Linked DNA regions of Salinarimonas sp.. The protein of the gene in region 1 interacts with the protein of each later gene in a pairwise test. Links are inferred from orthologs where the notes say so. Each region holds a gene or a part of one and is shown on either strand. Other genes may lie near its edges. The genes, in order: ABL310_RS06850 and ABL310_RS22655.

Region 1 (3,095 bases):
ATGATGCGGTCGCGGTCGCGCTGGAACTCTGAGCGCGTCGGCGAGGCGCCGGCGCCATGCTGCCGGCCGCGGCTCGCGCCCGGATCGCAGGCGTAAGCAGCGCGCCATCTCTCGCCGCCCGAGCGCATGACCTCTCCCCGTTGCGGACCGACCGCTCCCGACTTACATTTCGAGAAACCGATTTGGCAAGGTCGAGGGCGTATCGAGAATGGCCGGTATCGAGCTCACGCCGCGCGCTGCGAAGCGCATCAGCGAGATCATGAAGTCCGAGGCGCCGGGTTCGATGCTCCGCGTCTCCGTTCAGGGCGGCGGCTGCTCCGGCTTCCAGTACGCCTTCGACATCGACGCCGCCCGGCAGGAGGACGACATCGTCGTCGAGCGCGACGGGGCGGGCGTGCTCATCGACGAGATCTCCCTGCAATACATGGACGGCGCGGTGATCGATTTCGTCGACGACCTGATCGGCCAGTCCTTCAAGATCGAGAACCCCCAGGCCCAGGCGAGCTGCGGCTGCGGGGTGAGCTTCACGATCTGAGCGCGGCGGCGCGGCGGGCAGGGGAGGGGACGCGCGGCTCCTTCGTCCGCGCCGCCGCGCCTCGCTCGACGTCGCGCCCTGCGCGGCCCCCTCGGTGAAAGGAGACACGCCCATGACCGTCGCGATGCACCGTCGCGCCTTCCTGGCCGGGCTCGCGGCGGCGCCGCTGGCCGCATTCACGCCGGCGCGCGCGCAGAGCCTGCCGGAGGTCGTCGTCTGGAAGGACCCCGATTGCGGCTGCTGCGGGGCCTGGGTCGACCACATGCGAGCGGCCGGGTTTTCTCTGACCGTCAACGAGACCTCCGACATGGGGCCGGTCAAGCAGCGGCTCGGCGTGCCGCAGATGCTCGGCTCGTGCCACACCGCGACGGTCGACGGCTACGTCCTCGAGGGGCACGTGCCGGCCGAGGCCGTCAAGCGGCTCCTCGCCGAGCGGCCGCAGGCGCACGGCCTCTCGGTTCCGGGCATGCCCATCGGCTCGCCGGGCATGGAGGTGCCGGGGGTGGCGGACGAGGAATACGACGTCGTCCTCTTCGGCGAGAGCCGGCTCGAGCGGTTCTCGCGCTACCGCGGGGGCGCGCGCATCGGCTGAGCGGGTCGCTCAGGCGCCGCTCTCGTCCGCGAGGCACCCGAGGATGTCGCCCGAGCCGCGCTCGCGCGCCATCAGGTTCTCCGCCAGCCGGCGGTGCCCCGCCGCCGGCGCGCCGGGATCGCGCCCGCGCGGGTTCGGCAGCGCCGTGGCGAGGAGCGCGGCCTCGCGGCGGGTCAGCTCGGCGGCGCTCTTGCCGAAATGCGCCCGCGCCGCCGCCTCGATGCCGAAGACGCCCTCGCCCCATTCGGCGACGTTCAGGTAGACCTCGACGAGTCGCCTCTTGCCCCAGACGAGGTCGATCCACAGGGCGAGCGGGATCTCGATCGCCTTGCGGAGATAGGAGCGCTCCGGCCAGAGAAAGACGTTCTTCGCCGTCTGCATGGGTATGGTGGAAGCCCCGCGCTCGGCCCCCGCCTCGATCACCTTGAACAGCTCGTCGAAGTCGACCCCCGCATGGCGGCAGAAGCGGGCGTCCTCCGAGGCGACGACCATGCGCGGCACGTGGGGCGAGATCGCCTCGAGCGGCACGACCGTGCGGTTCACCGGCTGGAGCGTCGCCCAGCGGCCGATCATCAGGGTCGAGACGGGGGTGATCGCGCTGCCGATCAGCGTCAGGAGGACCAGCACGACGGCGAGCGCCAGCGCCCCGCGCCAGGCGATGGCGAAGAGCCAGCGCCCGAGCCGGCGGAGCAGCCCCCGCCGGGGCGTCCGCCCGGTCTCGTCCGTCTCGATGCGCTGAGCCATCTGATTCCCGCAGCCTGCGCCCCCGCCCCGTACTTGACCCGGGAACGCGGCTGCGGCAAGCGGGCGTCCGACGTCTCACCGAGGTTGCTCCCCGATGCCGTACGAACCCCTGTCCTTCGAGGCGCGCCTGCGCGCGGTCGCCGCAGAGGTGGAGCGCCGGCTCGACGCGCTCCTCGCCGACGCGCCGCGGGACGGCGAGATCGCGCGGCCCGACCGGCTGATGGCGGCGATGCGCCACGCGGCGCTCGCCGGCGGCAAGCGCCTGCGGCCCTTCCTCGCGGTGGAGTCCGCGCGCCTGCTCGGCTGCGAGGGCGAGGCCGCCTGGCGCGCAGGGCTCTCGGTCGAGCTCGTGCACTGCTATTCCCTGGTCCACGACGACCTCCCGGCCATGGACGACGACGACCTGCGCCGCGGCAAGCCGACCGTTCACGTCGCCTACGACGAGGCGACCGCGATCCTCGCCGGCGACGCGCTGCTGACGCTCGCCTTCGAGGTCGCGGCGGAGGCGGGGGAGGGCGTTCCGGCGGGCGTCTGCGCGTCGCTCGCCGCCGGCCTCGCCCGCGCCGCGGGGCTCGCCGGCATGGTCGGAGGGCAATTGCTCGACCTCGCCGCCGAGGGGCGCTACGGCCCGCGCACGCTGGGCGAGGTCGACATCCGCCGCCTTCAGGCGATGAAGACCGGCGCGCTCCTCGCCTGGTCGGCGGAGGCCGGCGCGGTGGCGGCGCAGGCGCCGGCGCAGGACAGGGCGCGCCTGCTGGCCTACGGCCGCGCGCTCGGCGCCGCCTTCCAAATCGCCGACGACATCCTCGACCGCGAGGCGACGGCGGAGGCGCTGGGCAAGGCCGTGGGCAAGGACGCGGAGAAGGGCAAGGGCACGCTCGTCGACCTCCTCGGCCTGGAAGCGGCGCGCGCCGAATGCGACCGGCTGGTGGCCGAGGCCGAGGCGGCGCTCGCGCCCTACGGCGACCGGGCCGGGATCCTGATCGAGGCCGCGCGCTTCACGGCGGCGCGCAAGGCCTGAGCCGCGCGGCGCGACGCGTCAGGCGGAGCGGTCGTCCCGGCAGGCGTCGTCGGCCTCCTTGCCGGCCGCCGCCGCCGCGTCCTCTCCGCGCAGGAGGCGCAGCGCCTCGATCGCGACGGGCCAGGGCGCCTCGATGTCGGCGACGATCCGGGCGCGCCCGTCTCCCAGATCCACGATCGTCATGCCCGTCGATCCGCTCGGGC
Region 2 (3,262 bases), 3.4 Mb from region 1 along the record:
CCGAGGAGGAGCTCGCCGTCAACCCGCGGGCGCGCTCCGCCAAGCTGCGCGCCGGCGAGCGGCTCGACGCCCCGGCGCAGGCGCCCCTCGCGGCGATCGAGGCGCTCGCCGCGCTCCCGAACGAGACCCGCACGCGAGGCCGGCGATGATCAAGCTCCTGCACGTCGCCGCCATCGCGGGCCTCATCGGCTCGGCCGTGTGGGCCTACTCGATCAAGTACGAGACCATCCGCCAGACCGAGGAGCTCGCCCGGCTCGAGCGCGAGATCGAGCGCGAGCGCGAGATGATCGCGGTGCTGCGCGCGGAATGGGCCTTCCTCAACCGTCCCGACCGGGTCGAGGCGCTGACCGACGCGCACCTGCCCGATGTCGTGCCCTTCGCGGTCGAGCATCTCGCCCGCTTCGAGGACCTGCCGGACCGGCCGCCGGACGCGGACGAGATCGGCGCCAAGCTGCAGGCGCTCGGCCTCGGCGCGCCGACGGCGACGCCGGGCGCGCCCGCCATCACCGGCTCGGTTCCGGCCGCGCCCTCGACGACGCCCTCCACCCGCACGCCCGCGAGGTAGCGCCCCGTGTCGCGCGAGACCCACCACCCCGACGACGAGCCCGCGCCGCAGACCGGCCCCGACAAGCGCCGCCGCGGCTTCTTCGGCCGGCTGTTCAGCCTGCGCGCCGACAAGAGCCGGGCGCGCGTCGCCCTCGTCATGGTCTGCTTCGCCGGCCTGTTCGCGGTCGTCGCCGGCCGCCTGGTCATGCTCGGCGTCCAGCCGGACGTGGAGCGCAGCGCGCGCGGAGCGGCCTCGAGCGAGATCGGCGCGGTGCGCCCGGACATCCTCGACCGCAACGGCGAGATCCTCGCGACCGACATCACCATGGTCTCGGTCTACGCCGAGCCGCGCAACGTCATCGACCCCGACGAGGCGACGGAGCTGCTCACCGCCGTCTTCCCCGATCTCGACGCGACCCGGCTGCGCAACGAGCTCTCGACGAACCGCGGCTTCATCTGGGTCAAGCGCGAGATCACGCCGCGCCAGCAGGCGGAGGTGCACGCCCTCGGCATTCCCGGCGTCGGCTTCCTGCCGGAGAACAAGCGCGTCTATCCCAACGGCGTCGCGGCCGCGCACGTGCTCGGCTTCGCCGACATCGACAACGTCGGCATCGCCGGCATCGAGCAGTGGATCGACGCGCGGGGCCTCGTCCTGAAGGGCGAGGACATCCCGCCCGGCGAGACGCCGGAGCTCGAGCCGGTGCGGCTGTCCATCGACCTGCGCGTCCAGCACGCCCAGCGCGCGGAGCTCGCCGCGGCGATGGAGAAATTCTCCGCCATCGCCGCCGCGGGCCTCGTGCTCGACGTGCGCACCGGCGAGATCGTCAGCCTGGTCTCGCTGCCGGACTTCGACCCGAACGTCCCCACCGACGCCCTCCAGCCCGACCGGATCAACCGGATCAACGTCGGCGTCTACGAGATGGGCTCGGTGATGAAGGCGGTCACCACCGCCCAGGCGCTCGAATCGGGCCGCTTCACCATCAACTCGGTGCTGGACGCCCGCGGCTCGCTGCGCTTCGGCCGCCAGACCATCAGCGACTATCGCGGCGAGAACCGGCCGCTCACCGTGCCTGAGGTGTTCATCCACTCCTCCAACGTCGGCACGGCGCGGATGGCGCTGGCGCTGGGGCCGCAGCACCAGCAGGACTTCCTGCGCGAGCTCGGCCTCCTCGGGCGCCTGCGCACGGAGCTCGCCGAGAGCGCCGCGCCGATCCTGCCGCCGCGCTGGGGCGAGATCAACACCGCCACCATCTCCTTCGGCCACGGCATCGCCGTGCAGCCGCTCGCCGCGAGCATGGCCACGGCCGCGATGGTCAACGGCGGCTATCTGATCCCGCCGACCTTCCTCGCGCGCTCGGAGGACGAGGCGCAGGCGCTCGCCGACCAGGTGATCTCGCGGGAGACGAGCGAGGCCCTGCGCTACGTCATGCGGCTCAACGCCGAGGAGGGCTCGGCCCGCTCGGCCGCCATCGCCGGCTTCTTCGTCGGCGGCAAGACCGGCACGGCGGAGAAGGTGGTCGACGGCCGCTACGCCCGCGACAAGCGGCTCAACACCTTCTTCGCGGTCGCGCCGGCGGACGATCCGCGCTATCTGTTCCTGACCGTCCTGGACGAGCCGAAGGCGCTGCCCGAGACGCACGGCTTCGCGACGTCCGGATGGAACGCCGCCCCGACCACCGGAAAGATCATCGAGCGCGTCGCGCCCATGCTGGACATCCCGCCCCGCTTCGAGCCCCCGGTCGCGCCCTTCCCGGCCATGGCGCGCGCCGGCGCCTGGGGGATCCAGCGGTGAGCGACGCGCGGCTCGGCGATCTTCTCGACGAGACCCCGCCCGAGGCGCGGGACGTCGCGATCGCCGGCGTCGCGGTGGACAGCCGCAAGGTCGCGGCGGGCTTCCTCTTCGTCGCCGTGCCCGGCACCCGGGTCGACGGCATGTCCTTCGTTTCCGCGGCGATCGCCGCGGGCGCGGTCGCGGTCGCGGGCGAGCCGGAGCGGCCCGCCGACCTGCCGGCGCAGGTCGCCTACATCCGCGTAACGGACGCCCGCGCTGCCCTGGCGCAGGCGGCGGCGCGCATGCATCCGCGCCAGCCGGAGACGATCCTCGCCGTCACCGGCACGGCGGGGAAGAGCTCGGTCGCCGATTTCGCCCGCCAGATCGAGGCCGCGCTCGGCCGCGCCTGCGCGAGCCTCGGCACGCTCGGCATCGTCACCGCGTCGGGCGCGACGTACGGCGGGCTGACGACGCCGGATCCGGTGGCGCTGCACGAGACGCTGGAGCGCCTCGCCGCGGACGGGATCACCCATCTCGCCATGGAGGCCTCCTCCCACGGCCTCGACCAGAAGCGCCTCGACGGCGTGCGCCTCACGGCCGCCGCCTTCACCAATCTCGGCCGCGACCATCTCGACTACCATCCGACGATGGAGGCCTATTTCGAGGCGAAGATGCGCCTGTTCCGGGCGCTGCTGCCGCCGGACGCGCCCGCCGTGATCAACGCCGACGGGGACTGGTCGGACCGCGCCGAGGCGGTCGCCCGCGAGACCGGCCGGCGGGTGCTCACCACGGGCGCGAAGGGCGCGGACCTGCGCCTCGTCGCGTCCGCGCGCGCGGGCTTCGCGCAGCGGCTCACGATCGCGCATGCGGGCGGGGAGACCGAGGTCGACTTCCCGCTGATCGGCGACTTCCAGGTCGAGAACGCCCTCGTCGCGGCGGGTCTCG

What was found.
Region 2: the proteins of ABL310_RS06850 (region 1) and ABL310_RS22655 interact in binary tests that used the Escherichia coli proteins (3 or more experiments, as listed by UniProt). The link is inferred for Salinarimonas sp. from one-to-one orthologs.

The regions. Positions count from the first base shown.
Region 1 is NZ_CP157794.1:1,473,255-1,476,349, forward strand. The notes cover bases 5-2,791. They hold ABL310_RS06850 (biosynthetic peptidoglycan transglycosylase), read right to left. Parts: upstream 1,872-2,791; coding sequence 1,137-1,871; downstream 5-1,136. Other genes in these bases: ABL310_RS06835 (deoxyguanosinetriphosphate triphosphohydrolase), read right to left, coding at 5-128; erpA (iron-sulfur cluster insertion protein ErpA), read left to right, coding at 209-535; ABL310_RS06845 (DUF411 domain-containing protein), read left to right, coding at 648-1,127; ABL310_RS06855 (polyprenyl synthetase family protein), read left to right, coding at 1,966-2,791. In the rest of the region: more of ABL310_RS06835, read right to left, coding at 1-4; more of ABL310_RS06855, read left to right, coding at 2,792-2,892; ABL310_RS06860 (hypothetical protein), read right to left, coding at 2,911-3,095. UniProt on the Escherichia coli protein: Peptidoglycan polymerase that catalyzes glycan chain elongation from lipid-linked precursors. May play a role in peptidoglycan assembly during cell division in collaboration with other cell division proteins.
Region 2 is NZ_CP157794.1:4,883,413-4,886,674, forward strand. Bases 1-2,954 are described here. They hold ABL310_RS22655 (penicillin-binding protein 2), read left to right. Parts: upstream 1-571; coding sequence 572-2,338; downstream 2,339-2,954. Other genes in these bases: rsmH (16S rRNA (cytosine(1402)-N(4))-methyltransferase RsmH), read left to right, coding at 1-149; ABL310_RS22650 (hypothetical protein), read left to right, coding at 146-565; ABL310_RS22660 (UDP-N-acetylmuramoyl-L-alanyl-D-glutamate--2,6-diaminopimelate ligase), read left to right, coding at 2,335-2,954. In the rest of the region: more of ABL310_RS22660, read left to right, coding at 2,955-3,262. UniProt on the Escherichia coli protein: Essential cell division protein that catalyzes cross-linking of the peptidoglycan cell wall at the division septum. Required for localization of FtsN.